Regions from separate parts of the Pseudomonas nunensis genome, predicted to be linked through region 1. Evidence: riboswitches for the same ligand, from Rfam matches in the RefSeq annotation. Region 1 holds a riboswitch; the other holds the start of a gene.
The links. Region 1 has a riboswitch for cobalamin ahead of NK667_RS13110 (CbtB domain-containing protein). Riboswitches for the same ligand answer to the same signal wherever they lie in the genome.

Region 1 (7,794 bases):
CAGCCGGGGCTCGACACGTTGACCATTTACCCAGGGGTACTCAGTAGCTATCCGAACTTCATGTTCAACATTCCTGCCGAGCAGGTACCGGCGTTTGTAGATGCGATGGAGAACGCCAAGGACGCCCATCGCTTCGAGAAAATCGTCGAGCGCTGGGGGATTCGGCGTAGCCATCCGCAGTTCTGGTTTTACTTCCATGACCTGAGTACCTACGTCCACGAAACCGACCCGGTGGAAGAGGGCGTGCTGGACATGAATCGGTACGAGAATCTTTGATCGACCTTTGATCGCGGGCCGGTGTCGGATCTGTAAGGCACCGCAAATCCCCTGTGGGAGCGGGCTTGCTCGCGAAAGCGGTGTGTCAGGCACTAACAATGTCGACTGACACGCCGCCTTCGCGAGCAAGCCCGCTCCCACAAGGGGAGATGCGATCAGGAGGGCGATTGATGTTGATTTCAGTACAAGCCCTGCGCGCCATCGCAGCCTGGGCGGTGGTCTGCCACCATTTCATGCAGATTTTTTTCGACTTCCAGGCCCGAGGGCCGGTGGGGCAGGCGTTTATCGACAAGGGCGCGGTGGGCGTCGACATCTTCTTCGTCATCAGCGGCCTGGTGATTTTCCTCTCGACCGAAGGCAAATCCCTGCCGCCCGCGCGATTCCTGTTGTATCGGCTGTTTCGGATCGTCCCGGCGTACTGGCTGTACACCGCGCTGATGGCGCTGGTGGTGGTGTTTGCGCGGCCGGTATTGCCCGATCAAACCGTCGATTGGTCGCATTTCCTGCTGTCGCTGTTGTTTATTCCTACGGAGAACCCCGGCGGTTACGGGATTTATCCGACCCTCAACGTTGGCTGGACCCTCAACTACGAAATGCTCTTTTACCTGCTGTTCGGCTGGGCGCTGCTGTTTCGCTTGCACTTCAGGCTGGTGATTGTGGCGGCGTTGCTGTTCGCGGTGTGCCAGGCCTGGACCGGTTATGGCTGGGTCAGCGAGTTCTACCGTTCAGACATCGTTTATGAGTTTCTGCTGGGGATCGCCGTCGGCATGCTTTACCGGCGTGGCTGGATCAAACCGGGGCTGTGGCTGCCATTGCTGGGGATAGTCGGCGCGTTGCTGGCGATTTATCACTGGGCGCCGGCGCCGCGTTTCCTGAACTGGGGCTTGCCGAGCGCGGTGCTGGTAATCGCGTGCATCGCGCTGGAGCGTTTTTTCGAGAACAACCGGGTGTTCGAGCTGCTGGGTAATTGTTCCTACTCGGTGTACCTGATGCATGTGCTGGTGCTGTCCGCCGGGGGATTTGTCGCACAGCGCTATGGCGTGAATCCCTACGTGATGTTCGGCGTTTGCGCGGCGACTATCGGTCTGGCGTCCTGGGCCAGTTACGAATGGGTGGAAAAACGCAGCTATCGGTGGCTTAAAGCACGGATTGACGGCGAAACGGTTACTCAACCCGCGCTGGCGCTTTCCCGACAAAAATACTAGGACTTTGTGCGGCGCGATGATTGGCGTAAACTGCGCCCAAGCCTGCGAGGAGTTTCCATGACCGCTATTACCATCACTGACGCCGCCCACGATTATCTGGCTGATCTGCTCTCCAAGCAGAACACCCCAGGCATCGGCATCCGCGTCTTCATCACCCAGCCTGGCACCCAGTACGCCGAAACCTGCATTGCCTACTGCAAGCCGGGCGAAGAAAAACCTGAAGACACCGCGTTGGGGCTCAAAAGCTTCACCGCGTACATCGATTCGTTCAGCGAAGCTTTCCTGGACGACGCGGTAGTCGACTACGCCACCGACCGCATGGGCGGCCAGCTGACCATCAAGGCGCCAAACGCCAAAGTCCCGATGGTCAACGCCGACAGCCCGGTCAACGAGCGCATCAACTACTACCTGCAAACCGAGATCAACCCGGGGCTCGCGAGCCACGGCGGTCAGGTCAGCCTGATCGATGTGGTCGAGGACGGCATTGCCGTGCTGAAGTTCGGCGGCGGTTGCCAGGGCTGCGGCCAGGCAGACGTGACCTTGCGTGAAGGCATCGAGCGCACCTTGCTCGAGCGCGTTCCGGAGCTCAAGGGCGTTCGCGATGTGACCGACCACACGCAGAAAGAAAACGCCTACTACTAAGGTGTTCGCTGCGGCATAAAAAAAACGGCACCCGTGAGTGCCGTTTTTTTATACGTGAACAGTTACCTGTGGCGAGGGGGCTTGCCCCCGTTGGGCTGCGAAGCGGCCCCTGCATTTTTCAGGCATACCTTGCATGCAGGTTTTGCGACGGCTTCGCCCCCGGACGGGGGCAAGCCCCCTCGCCACAAGTGCTTCAGGGCCTGTAAAGATGCGCATGCCCCGCGCGGTAAAGCGACGACTCGCTAAAGTGATCGCTTCCCAACACCCGACCCACCAGAATCAACGCCGTGCGCCGAAACCCCTTGGCCTCAACCTTCCCGGCGATATCCGCCAAAGTCCCGACCACCCAATCCTGATCCGGCCACGTCGCCCGGTGAATCACCGCAATCGGGCAGTCCGCGCCGTAATGCGGCAGCAACTCGGCCAGAATCTTCTCCAAATGATTGACCCCCAGATGAATCGCCATGGTCGCCCCGTGCTGCGCCAAACTGCCCAGTTCTTCACCGGCCGGCATCGCGGTCTTGTCGGCATAGCGAGTCAGAATCACGCTTTGCGAGATATCGGGTAACGTCAACTCCGCTCCCAGCAACGCCGCACAAGCCGCTGTCGCCGTGACGCCAGGGATGATTTCAAACGGAATACCCAGCTCTCGCAGGTAGCGAATCTGCTCGCCAATCGCGCCATACAGACTCGGATCACCGGAATGCACCCGCGCGACATCCTGACCGTTGCCGTGGGCGGTCTTGATCAGTTCGATGATCTGTTCCAGGTGCAGCTCGGCGCTGTTGACCAGCGTTTGCGCCTGGTGGCCTTCGAGCACCGCGACCGGCACCAGGGAGCCGGCGTAGATGATCACCGGGCAGCTGCGAATCAGCCGTTGGCCCTTGACGGTGATCAGTTCCGGGTCGCCGGGACCTGCGCCAATGAAGTAGACGGTCATCGTCAGTTCCTATGGAAAAAAGGGGCTGGGCAAGGCTTCAGATGAAGATTGCTCATGATCGAGGCAGGGATTATCGGGGATTTTATGCAGCACTGGCCAATGCGAGGGTGGCCTGGGCATATTTTTGTCGGGAAATCAGCAGCTTCGCCGGTGCCTGGGCCAGGTGTTCAGCCAGGGCCAGGGCGGCGCTTTCCGCGACGCCGTAGCAGCCGGTGCGTTCAAACGCGATCTGCGATTGATGGCTCAGTTGCAATTGGTAACCGGCCAATTGCTCACTGCTGAAATACATCACCTGCAGCCCCAGCTGCGCGGCTAACTCGATCAGGCCCGGTTCATCACGCTTCAGGTCGATGCTGGCCAAGGCCTTGATCTGGCGAAGTTCGATGTGATGCGCCTGCAGTGCCTGATCGAGCAGCGCCCGCAATGTGCTGGCGGGGCAGCCGCGCTGGCAGCCCAGGCCGACCACTAAAGTCGGCGCTGTGCCTTGTTCAGTCATGCGTGGTATTGACCATCGCTTTTGCGGCGGAACAACCAGGCGCTGATCAGGCCCAGGGCCAGCCAGAACACTACGTTGGTCAACTGCGAAGCGATTTTGAACTGCGATTCCAGAGCTTCCGGGGCCAGCATCGAGTGGACTTCCGGTTGCGGCGCGCCGATGACGTGCGGAACCGCCAGAATCGCCACGCCGAGGATCTTCATCAGCCAGTGACGGCTGAACACGATCAGCGCGATGCCGACAGCGGTGGACGCTGCAGTACCGATCCACCAGATCTGCCGTTGTGCCAGATCGGCAGCCGCAGTGCCCGGCAATTCAGGCGGCAGGCCCAAGGTCGGCGCCAGCACGAAGGTCGCGTAACCGGCCAGGCCCCAGAGCAGGCCCTGAGCAGTTTTGGTCGGGGCGCGCAGGGTGTAGAGACCGGCGAGCATCAGTGCGAAACCGACGGCGACCACCAGATTACCGCCGGTGGTGGACAACACGCGCTGCCAGCCGTCTTCCGGCTCCCAGGCTTCGGCGTCGTGGGTGTGTGCGGCCATGGCTCCATCGGCGTGCTCGTGAGCAACTACTGCGGCAGGCTCGGATTTTTCATAGGTTTCCGCCTGGAGAATCAGCGGAGCGACCCAGAAACTCTGCAGCAGGGTCAGCAGCAGGGCGGCCAGCAGCCCGGTGAAACCTGCGGTTTGCGCGATACGCTTGATCATGTCGGCAGGTCTCAATGGCACGGGAACGCGGAGCTGTGACGGGTATCGTGCGCGGCGTTGTGCACCGCTTCGATGTGCGAGAAACCGGCGAAATACACCAGGCACGCGCCAAGGATCGACGCACAAACGGCGGCGGTCAGGCGTTGGCTCAGGGTGGTTGTGGTGCTGGCGGTGGCTTTCTTGGTACTGCTGTCGGTGCTGCTGATGATCGACATGGCGCTTCCCTCTGGTCTGTCAGCGGGTGAATTGAGCGCATGCAAACCCCTGCGAGCGTGCGCGCAGAGGTTCAAACAGCGCCCGCCCACCGCGGGTTTGTTATTCAGTGATCGTACTGGTCACTTTGTGTTGCGGGCCGGTCTCCGGGCTCACGAGGGGTCAAGGCTTGCGCCGAAACCTGCAAGAATCACCTTCCCATGCCGAACTGCCGGCACAGTGGATCTGATTCTTCGCTCGCTTACCGTTGCGGGGGCAGCACCGGACTGACATGGCTTTAGAGTAAAGCACATGATTCACCGGTTTCCCGTTTCACCCTGTGAAGGGCACCCGTAACAAGGCGTGTAGGAGAGCATGGGCGGGGCGGGGGAGTCAATTGGCATGGGTTCTCAGTTGGAAACCGAGTCGCGCCCTTCGCGAGCAAGCCCGCTCCCACAGGTAACCGCATTCCCATGTGGGAGCGGGCTTGCTCGCGAAGGCGTCATCACAGTCGCTACAGAACTCAGCAGAACATTGACCCGCCCCCACACCATGCGTAGCCTTGCGCTTTCGAGGTTCTTCGGCGTTTGCCGAAGCTAAGAAGGGAACGCGGTCGATGCCGCGGCTGCCCCCGCAACTGTGAACGGTGATGTTCGCTGCCACGCCACTGCAAACCCCTCCAAAGGGTTCGCGGGAAGGCGCAGCCAACGCCAGTCCAACGACCGGCACACCGTCAGCCAGGAGACCTGCCTCGAAACGAATTCTCACTACAACCGGGCGGGGTGATCCGGTGGCGAAATTTTCCGCGCCTTTATCGCTGCGGTCGTCGTCCCGTATGCCCGCCACCTTGCCAAAGGGCATCCGATGAAAACACTGGCCAAACTCCCCGTCACTATCGTTACCGGCTTCCTCGGCTCGGGCAAAACCACCTTGCTGCGGCACATGCTCGACAACGCCCAGGGTCGCCGCATCGCGGTGATCGTCAACGAATTCGGCGAGCTGGGCATTGACGGCGAAATCCTCAAGCAGTGCTCCATCGGCTGCACCGAAGAAGAGGCCAACGGCCGCGTCTACGAACTGGCCAACGGCTGCCTGTGCTGCACGGTCCAGGAAGAGTTCTTCCCGGTGATGCGCGAATTGGTTGCGCGTCGCGGTGACCTCGACCACATCCTCATCGAAACCTCTGGCCTGGCCCTGCCAAAACCACTGGTGCAAGCCTTCCAGTGGCCGGAAATCCGCAGCGCCTGCACGGTTGACGCGGTCATCACCGTGGTCGATAGCCCGGCCGTAGCCGCTGGCACGTTCGCCGCGTTCCCGGATCAAGTCGACGCCCAGCGCAAACTCGATCCGAACCTGGACCACGAATCGCCGCTGCACGAATTGTTCGCCGACCAACTGGCCAGCGCCGACCTGGTCATCCTCAACAAGGCCGACCTGATCAGCCCGGAAGACCTGGCCCGCGTGCGCCTGGAAGTCGCCGAAGAACTACCGCCAGCCGTTAAAGTTATCGAAGCCAGCAGCGGTCGCGTGCCACTCGACGTGCTGATCGGTCTCGGCGCCGGCTCCGAAGAACACATCGACAGCCGCCACAGCCGTCACGATCATCACCACGAAGGTGAAGACGATCACGATCACGACGCCTTCGATTCGATCTCGATCGAGCTGCCACAAGCTGACGAAAGCCTGCTGATGGACGCGCTGACTCAACTGGTGGTCAAGCACGGCATCCTGCGGGTCAAGGGTTTCGCGGCGATCCCGAACAAGCCGATGCGCCTGCTGATCCAGGGCGTGGGCACGCGCTTCGACAAGCACTTCGACCGCCAATGGGGCGCCGAAGAAGCGCGCACCACGCGTCTGGTGCTGATCGGCCAGGAACTGGACGCCGCTCAACTCGAAGCGCAACTGCGCGCCGCGCTCAGCGTTTAAGCCATGCACCTGCTCAGGACCCAGCCCGGCGGTTTCGTGTCGGATGACAACATTGCCGACCTTGGACAAACCCCCGCCGAACTGGTGATCCTTTGCAGCGGCGATTCCAGCCTGGCGCTGCTCGCCGAAGCCGCGCAGCAATTGCCCGACGACTACCCGAGTGTGCGCTTGGCCAACCCGATGCAGGTGCAGAACCATGCGTCGGTGGACTTGTATGTCGATGAAGTGCTGCGCCACGCCAAGGTGATCCTGATCTCGCTGCACGGCGGCATCGCTTATTGGCGTTATGGTGTCGAGCGGCTGGTCGAACTGTCTGAACGCGGCGTGCAACTGATCCTGGTGCCCGGCGATGACCGCCCGGACCCGGAGCTCAGTGACCTCAGTACCGTGGGCGCGGAAGACCGCGATCGACTCTGGCAGTTTTTGCGTCAGGGCGGCATGGGCAATGCCCTGGATTTTTTCCGTTGCCTGGCCAATCGCTGGCTGGGTCGCGACTACGCCTGGGCTGAGCCGCAAACTCTGCCACGCACCGCGATCTACCATCCGCAAAAAAGCCCAGCTGAACTGAGTGATTGGCAAGCCGACTGGCAGGCCGATCAACCGGTGGCGGCGGTGCTGTTTTACCGCTCGCATTTGCAAGCGGCGAACACTGCTTTCATTGATGTTTTCTGTCAGCGTTTGCAAGCGGCCGGGCTGAACCCGTTGCCGATTGCGCTGGCCAGTTTGAAAGAGCCCGGCTGCCTGACGGTGGTCGAGGACCTGCTGGATGAAGTGGAAGCATCGGTGATTCTCAACACCACCGGTTTCGCCCAATCCAGCCCCGAAGCGCCGCACTTGCGACCGTTTCGCCGCAATATCCCGGTGATCCAGGCGATTTGTGCCCAGGACAACGAACCCGGCTGGCGCGCCAGCGAACAAGGCCTCGGCCCACGGGATCTGGCGATGCACATCGCGTTGCCGGAACTCGACGGGCGCATCATCAGCCGGCCGATCAGCTTCAAGGATCTGGCTTGGCGCAGTGAGCGCAGTCAGTCCGACGTGGTCTGCTACCGGCCGCAACCGGAGCGCATGGATTTCGTCGCCGAACTGGCGCGGCGCTGGATCGATCTGGCGCGGGTGCCCAATGGCGAAAAACGCATCGCGCTGATTCTCGCCAACTACCCGACCCGCGATGGTCGCATCGGCAACGGCGTCGGCCTCGACACCCCGGCTGCGGCGCTGAATATCCTGCGTGCGCTGTATAAAGAAGGCTATCCGCTGCCGGCCGAGTTGCCGGACAACGGCACCGCGTTGATCCAGCAACTGCTCGGCGGCATCAGCAATGACCTCGACACCCTCGACCAGCGCCCGTGCATGCAAAGCCTGGCGCTGGACGACTATTTGCTTATGTTCGACGCGTTGCCTGAGGCCAAT
Region 2 (7,794 bases), 1.2 Mb from region 1:
AACGCTTTGCCGCAAACGCTGACGCTTATAAATGTGGGAGCGGGCTTGCTCGCGAAAGCGATGTGTCAGTCGACATTATTGTTGAATGACACACCCTCTTCGCGAGCAAGCCCGCTCCCACATTGGGTTTGGTGTTGGCAGGAAGAGTTTTATTTAGCCGCCGAAACCCGCCAAACCTTGTTCCCCACATCATCCGCCACCAGCAAGCCTCCCTGCTGATCGATCACCACACCCACCGGCCGACCCAAAGCGTTTTCATCTTTATCCAGGAACCCGGTCAGCACATCGACGGGCTGCCCGGTCGGCTTGCCTGCGGTGAACGGCACGAAAATCACTTTATAGCCGCTGTGCGGTTTGCGGTTCCATGAGCCGTGCTGGCCGACGAAGGCGCCGTTGGTGAACGGTGCCGGCAGTTTACTGCCTTCGGCAAAGGTGAAGCCCAGCGAAGCGGTGTGCGGGCCGACGGCGTAATCCGGGGCGATGGCCTTGGCGACCATTTCCGGATTTTGCGGCTCGACGCGCACATCGACGTGCTGCCCGTAATAGCTGAACGGCCAGCCGTAGAACGCGCCGTCTTTGACTGAGGTGATGTAGTCCGGCACCAGGTCGCTGCCGATCTCATCCCGCTCGTTGACCGAGGTCCACAACGCGCCGCTGCTCGGTTCCCAGCCCATGCCGTTGGGGTTGCGCAAGCCCGAGGCGAAGATCCGGTGATTGCCGGTGGCTCGGTCCACTTCCCAGATCGCCGCGCGACCTTCTTCTTTATCCAGGCCGTTTTCGCCGACGTTGCTGTTGGAGCCCACCGTCACGTACAGCTTGCTGCCGTCCTTGCTGGCGATGACGTTTTTGGTCCAATGGTGATTCAGCGTGCCGCCCGGTAGATCGACAACTTTGGTGGCTGGCGCGGTGATGGAGGTTTCGCCGTCCTTGTACGGAAAACGGATCAACTTGTCGGAGTCGGCCACGTACAGATCGTTGCCGACCAGTGCCATGCCGAAGGGCGAGCTGAGATTTTCCAGGAACACCGTACGCGTTTCGGCCACACCGTCGTGGTCCTTGTCCCGCAGCAGTGTAATCCGGTTCGGGCTTGGAACACCGGCGCCGGCGCGGCCCATGACTTTCTTCATCACCCAGCCGCGAATGCCGGTGGAGTCGTCAGGCTTGGGCGGAGCATTGGTTTCCGCCACCAGCACATCACCGTTAGGCAGCACGTAGAGCCAGCGCGGGTGATCGAGGTTTTCAGCAAATGCCGCCACTTGGGTTCCCGCCGCCGGGGTCGGTTTGGCGCCAGCCGGCCAGCCGATCGCCGGGGCGATATTCACCGTCGGGATCAGGGTTTTGTTCGGTTCTGGCAGTTTGGGCGATGGACCGGTGCCGTCCGTGACTTGCAGGCTGGAGGTCTCGCCGCAGGCAACAAGCCCTCCGGCGAGTGCGATAACGAGAACGAGCTGGGGTTTGCGCATGCTGATCTTCCCTATGAATGCACTGATCTAATCTAGAGAAGCAAACAGCCGCGATGGTTCAACCGATCAGCCACGGGCCTCTTTGAACAGCACCGCAATGCCCGGGTGATACTGGCCGGATTCGTTGCGCAACTTGCGATAGGCGTAGGGAAAATACCAGGCCACGGCGCAGGAGTGTTCCTTCTGCAAGTCGTCGACCATGTCCTGGAGTTCTTCGGGGGTGGCACTTTGCTGGGCTTTTTGCGGAGCCACGAACAGGCAGCCGAGTTTCAGGTCGCTGGCGTAGCTGATCCGCTTGGCGTCGCCGGTGATATCGACCAAGGCTTGTGTCAGGTTCAGGCTGTTGACCTTGGGCCAGCGCTGGGTGGCCTGAAGGTAAGCGCGTGCTTCGCTGGCGGCGATCAACAGATCGGCGCGAGCATTGCGTTCGCCTTCTTCGGTCTGTTTGCGGGTCGGCGTCTGTTGCAGCGTGACCATTTCCGCCATCCAGGCCGCGGCCGAAAGCAGGCTGATATTGGCTTTTTCGTCGAACCAGTACGGTGCATCATTATCGCCGCGCACAGCGTTATAGCGGTCGATACAGTCAAACCAGCGTTCCAGCAGCGGGCGCAGGAATTCCAGCTTCGGATTGCTGATGATCATGCCTTGCATGTGGCTCACCCTTATTATTGTGTTGTGAGATTGTGGCTCTTTGATATCACTGCTCAGAGTGTGGCACAAGAATGACGTCGGATAATTGATCGACGGCAGAAATTCGCCCGGTGGCGTCCCGGCTTTAATTGACGCTCCACCCCCAACCCTCTAACCTTCGCGGCTTGTTTCAGGTGCTCTGTGGCCGTGGTCGACAGAGTGAAACAGGGAAGCCGGTGAGTGACGTTGTTCATTGATGAACAACCACGATCCCGGCGCTGCCCCCGCAACGGTAAATGAGTGAAAGCTGCGTCTTGAGCCACTGTGTCGACTGACATGGGAAGGCGCGCAGTCCGGTGCAAACCGCTCATGAGCCCGGAGACCGGCCTGATCCATCCAGCGGCATCACGGTGGGCGATGCCAGGCTTTTTGCCGTCTATTCTTGTGCCTGCCCGCCGTTATCCAGCCTCAACGGAGAGCTCCCCCATGACTGATACCCCCGATCGTGACGAACGCCACCTGGCGCGCATGCTGCGAAAAAAAGCCGTGATTGACGAGCGCATCGCCAATTCGCCGAACGAATGCGGCCTGCTGTTGGTGCTGACCGGCAATGGCAAAGGCAAAAGCAGCTCGGCCTTCGGCATGCTCGCCCGCTCCATGGGCCATGGCATGCAGTGCGGTGTGGTGCAGTTCATCAAGGGCCGTAACAGCACTGGCGAGGAACTGTTCTTCCGGCGCTTCCCGGAGCAAGTGCGTTTTCATGTGATGGGCGAGGGCTTCACCTGGGAAACCCAGGACCGTCAGCGCGACATCGCTGCCGCCGAAGCCGCTTGGGAAGTATCCCGTGAACTGCTGCGCGATCCGTCGATCGGCCTGGTGGTGCTGGATGAGCTGAACATCGCCCTCAAGCACGGTTACCTCGATCTCGATCAAGTGCTCAGCGATTTGCAGGCCCGTCCGCCGATGCAACATGTCGTCGTCACCGGTCGCGGCGCCAAGCCGGAAATGATCGAACTGGCCGACACCGTCACCGAAATGAACGTGATCAAGCACGCTTTCCAGGCTGGGATCAAAGCGCAAAAAGGCGTCGAGCTGTGAATACTATTTTATGAAAAGCATACGTCATTGCCCGGCGGTACTGATTGCCGCGCCGGCCTCCGGTCAGGGCAAGACCACCGTCACCGCCGCGCTGGCCCGGTTGCATCGCAATCAGGGGCGCAAGGTGCGCGTGTTCAAATGCGGCCCGGACTTCCTCGACCCGATGATCCTCGAGCGCGCCAGCGGTGCGCCGGTTTATCAATTGGACATGTGGATGGTCGGCGAGCAGGAAAGTCGTCGGCTGTTGTGGGAAGCCGCCGGTGAAGCCGATCTGATTCTGATCGAAGGCGTCATGGGCCTGTTCGACGGCACGCCGTCCAGCGCTGACCTGGCGCGGCACTTCGGTGTGCCGGTACTCGGTGTAATCGACGGCACCGCCATGGCCCAGACCTTTGGTGCGTTGGCATTGGGATTGGCGAAGTATCAGCCGGACCTGCCGTTTGCCGGCGTCCTCGCCAACCGCGTCGGCACTTTGCGTCACGCGCAATTGCTCGAAGGCAGCCTGACTGAAGGCTTGCGCTGGTACGGCGCACTGTCCCGGGAAACCGGGATCGAATTGCCGAGCCGTCACCTTGGCTTGGTGCAGGCCAGCGAGTTGAACGACCTCGATCTGCGCCTCGACGCCGCAGCCGATGCGTTGGCCAGCAGCTGCGAGGTAGCGTTGCCACCGGCCGTCGAATTCGCAGCTCCGGATGTGCTCGAAGCCGAGCCGTTGCTGGCGGGCGTGCGTATTGCCGTGGCGCGTGACGAAGCGTTCGCTTTCACCTACGGCGCCAGCCTCGATTTGCTGCGAGCGATGGGCGCCGAGTTGTCATTCTTCTCGCCGATTCGCGATACCGAATTGCCCGAAGCTGACAGCCTGTATCTGCCCGGTGGTTACCCCGAACTGCACCATGTGGCGCTGTCGCAAAACACCTCGATGCTGACCGCGATTCGCGCGCATCACGCCGCAGGTAAACCGTTGCTGGCGGAATGTGGCGGGATGCTTTATCTGCTCGATTCGTTGACTGACGTTGAAGGTACTCGCGCTGAACTGGTCGGGTTGCTGGCCGGGGATGCGGTGATGCAAAAGCGTCTGGCGGCATTGGCGTTGCAAGCGGTCGAGTTGCCGGAAGGCCTGTTGCGTGGGCACACCTATCACCATTCGTTGACCAGCACGGAGCTGGAGCCGATTGCTCGGGGCTTGAGCCCTAACGGCGGGCGCGGGGCGGAGGCGGTTTATCGTGAGGGGCGGATGACGGCCTCTTATGTGCATTTTTATTTTCCGTCGAATCCGTCGGCGATTGCCGCGCTGTTTGCGCCTGATCTTGAGGCCGCCTTCGCGAGCAGGCTCGCTCCCACATTAGAAGGTGGGATGCCTGAAGAAACGCAGTCCACTGTGGGAGCGAGCCTGCTCGCGAAGAGGCCATGACCGACAACGCCTTCTCCGAGGACGAACGCGCGGCCGTCTACCGAGCCATCGCCGAACGCCGCGACATGCGCCACTTCAGCGGCGGCACCGTCGAGCCCGAATTGCTGCGCCGTCTGCTAGAAGCCGCACACCAGGCCCCCAGCGTAGGCCTGATGCAGCCCTGGCGCTTCATCCGCATCAGCGATAAAGCCCTGCGCGGCCAGATCCAGCAACTGGTGGAAGAAGAACGCATCCGCACCGCCGAGGCCCTCGGCGAGCGCACCGACGAGTTCATGAAGCTCAAGGTCGAAGGCATCAACGATTGCGCCGAAGTACTGGTCGCCGCGCTGATGGATGATCGCGAACGCCACATCTTCGGTCGTCGCACCTTGCCGGAAATGGACATGGCGTCGCTGTCTTGCGCAATCCAGAACCTGTGGCTGGCGTCTCGCGCTGAAGGCTTGGGAATGGGCTGGGTCTCGCTGTTCGAACCGCAAGCCCTGGCGGACCTGTTGGGTTTGCCCGTCGGTGCCAAGCCGTTGGCAATCCTTTGCCTCGGCCCGGTCAAGGAATTCTATCCGGCGCCGATGCTGGTACTCGAAGGCTGGGCGCAGGCGCGTCCGCTCAGTGAAATGTTGTATGAAAATTTTTGGGGAGTGAGTCAATGAGTGTGGCGTTGTTGAGTGTCGCCGCGGTTGCGCTGGATGCGCTGCTGGGTGAACCCAAACGCTGGCATCCGCTGGTGGCGTTCGGTGGTTTTGCCGATCGCATCGAGCAACGATTCAATTCCGGTGGCCGTGGCTGGCGCAGTCATGGCGTCACCGCGTGGGTGATCGCGGTGATTCCACTGACCTTGCTGGCCACGGCGCTTTCATGGGCGCCTTATGTCGGCTGGCTGGTCGAGATTCTGGCGCTGTATTGCGCCCTCGGCATGCGCAGCCTTGGCGAGCACGTCGAGCCGGTGGCCAAGGCCCTGCGCAGCGATGATCTGGATGAGGCGCGCAAACGCGTGGGTTATCTGGTGAGCCGCCAGACCAGCGAACTGGATAAAACCGAAGTCGCCCGTGCCGCCACCGAATCGGTACTGGAAAACGGCAGCGACGCGGTATTCGCTGCACTGTTCTGGTTTGCCGTGGCCGGTGCGCCGGGCGTGGTCCTCTATCGACTGAGCAACACCCTCGACGCCATGTGGGGTTATCGCAACGAACGCTTCGAACGGTTCGGCTGGGCGGCGGCGAAAATCGACGACGTCCTCAACTACATTCCTGCACGCCTGGTGGCGTTGACCTACGCGCTGCTAGGCAAAACCCGACTCGCATTGAAATGCTGGCGCACTCAAGGCCCGACCTGGGACAGCCCGAACGCCGGGCCGGTGATGGCGGCCGGTGCCGGCGCGCTGGGCGTCGAGTTGGGCGGGGCGGCGATTTATCACGGTGAATTGCATCAGCGTCCGCAACTCGGCGAAGGCCCGGCGGCGGATGCCGACTCCATCGACCGTGGCTGGCAATTGGTCCAGCGCGGCGTATGGTTATGGCTGCTGATTCTCTGCGTGGGAGCTGAATTCTATGCTTGAGCACGGTGGCCGGCTGCGTAAGGCGGCGCTCAGTTATGGCATCGCCGAAGCCGATTGGCTCGACCTGTCCAGCGGCCTGGCGCCATGGCCGTTTCCGATCCCGGAGATTCCGTTGCGGGCCTGGGCACGTTTGCCGGAAACCGACGACGGTCTGGAGCAGGCCGCTTGCGATTATTACGGCGCGGCCCAAGTACTGCCGGTGGCCGGTTCGCAGATGGCGATCCAGTTGCTGCCGCGTTTGCGTCGGTCCGGCAAGGTCGGCGTGCTCTCGCCGTGTTATGCCGAACACGCGGAAGCGTGGCGGCGTAACGGCTATATCGTGCGCGAAGTGCTGGAGCAGGAAGTCGACTTCTTTCTCGACAGCCTCGACGTGCTGGTGGTGGTCAACCCGAACAATCCCACGGGCCTGAGCCTGAGTCCGAGTCGCCTGCTCGATTGGCACTCGCGACTGGCCCAGCGCGGCGGCTGGCTGGTGGTCGACGAAGCGTTCATGGACAACACGCCGCAACTGAGCGTGGCGCCGTTTGCCAATCAGGTCGGCTTGATCGTGCTGCGCTCGTTCGGCAAGTTTTTCGGTCTTGCCGGCGTGCGTTTGGGCTTCGTCCTGGCCGAGCGCAAGTTGCTCAGATTGCTCGCCGAGCAAGTCGGGCCTTGGGCGGTCAGTGGTCCGACCCGCGTACTCGGCCAAGCCTGTTTGCAGGACACCGCAGGCCACTCTAGGCAACGATTGCGCAGTGAGGAGGCCAGCCAACGTTTGGCCGCGCTGCTGGAACGCTACGATCTCAAACCCCAGGGCGGTTGCGCCTTGTTTCAATGGTTGATCACCGAGCGCGCCGAAGAACTGCATGAGTTCATGGCCCGGCGCGGCATCCTGCTGCGGTTGTTCACCCACAACAGCAGCCTGCGTTTCGGCTTGCCCGCCGATACCGCCGAAGAGGCCCGCCTCGAACAAGCCCTGCAAGCCTTCGCCAAGGAAATCCAATGACTACGTTGATGGTGCAGGGCACCACGTCCGACGCCGGTAAAAGCACCTTGGTGACGGCGTTGTGTCGTTGGGTCACGCGCCATGGCGTCAGCGTGGTGCCTTTCAAGCCGCAGAACATGGCGTTGAACAGCGCCGTGACCGCCGACGGTGGCGAGATCGGTCGCGCCCAAGCGGTGCAGGCCCAGGCTGCGAATCTGGAGCCGCACACCGACATGAACCCGGTGCTGCTCAAGCCCAACAGTGACACCGGCGCCCAAGTGATCATTCATGGTCGCGCCGTCACTACGATGAACGCGGTCGCGTATCACGACTACAAAGCCATCGCCATGCAAGCGGTGCTGGCCTCCCACGAACGGCTGAGCGCAGCGTATCCGGTGGTGATGGTCGAAGGCGCGGGCTCGCCGGCGGAGATCAATCTGCGTGCTGGCGACATCGCCAACATGGGCTTTGCCGAGGCGGTGGATTGCCCGGTGGTGCTGATCGCCGACATCAATCGCGGCGGGGTTTTTGCCCATCTGGTCGGCACGCTGGAGCTGCTGTCGACCAGCGAACAGGCGCGGGTCAAAGGCTTCATCATCAACCGTTTTCGCGGTGACATAGCGTTGCTGCAACCGGGCCTCGACTGGCTGGAACAGCGCACCGGCAAACCGGTGAT

Region 2: another riboswitch for cobalamin. It lies ahead of cobO (cob(I)yrinic acid a,c-diamide adenosyltransferase); the one in region 1 lies ahead of NK667_RS13110 (CbtB domain-containing protein).

Annotation. Positions count from the first base shown of each region.
Region 1 is NZ_CP101125.1:3,066,306-3,074,099, reverse strand. It holds gene NK667_RS13140 (fatty acid cis/trans isomerase) at 1-276, shown strand, start outside; gene NK667_RS13135 (acyltransferase family protein) at 447-1,481, shown strand; gene nfuA (Fe-S biogenesis protein NfuA) at 1,539-2,123, shown strand; gene cobM (precorrin-4 C(11)-methyltransferase) at 2,317-3,063, opposite strand; gene NK667_RS13120 (cobalamin biosynthesis protein) at 3,146-3,559, opposite strand; gene NK667_RS13115 (CbtA family protein) at 3,556-4,263, opposite strand; gene NK667_RS13110 (CbtB domain-containing protein) at 4,275-4,478, opposite strand; cobalamin riboswitch at 4,597-4,825, opposite strand; cobalamin riboswitch at 5,012-5,223, shown strand; gene cobW (cobalamin biosynthesis protein CobW) at 5,320-6,381, shown strand; gene cobN (cobaltochelatase subunit CobN) at 6,385-7,794, shown strand, end outside.
Region 2 is NZ_CP101125.1:4,293,165-4,300,958, reverse strand. It holds gene NK667_RS18740 (O-methyltransferase) at 1-22, shown strand, start outside; gene NK667_RS18735 (PQQ-dependent sugar dehydrogenase) at 150-1,463, opposite strand; gene NK667_RS18730 (hypothetical protein) at 1,530-2,114, opposite strand; cobalamin riboswitch at 2,269-2,498, shown strand; gene cobO (cob(I)yrinic acid a,c-diamide adenosyltransferase) at 2,580-3,191, shown strand; gene NK667_RS18720 (cobyrinic acid a,c-diamide synthase CobB) at 3,202-4,602, shown strand; gene bluB (5,6-dimethylbenzimidazole synthase) at 4,599-5,249, shown strand; gene cbiB (adenosylcobinamide-phosphate synthase CbiB) at 5,246-6,154, shown strand; gene cobD (threonine-phosphate decarboxylase CobD) at 6,147-7,139, shown strand; gene NK667_RS18700 (cobyric acid synthase) at 7,136-7,794, shown strand, end outside.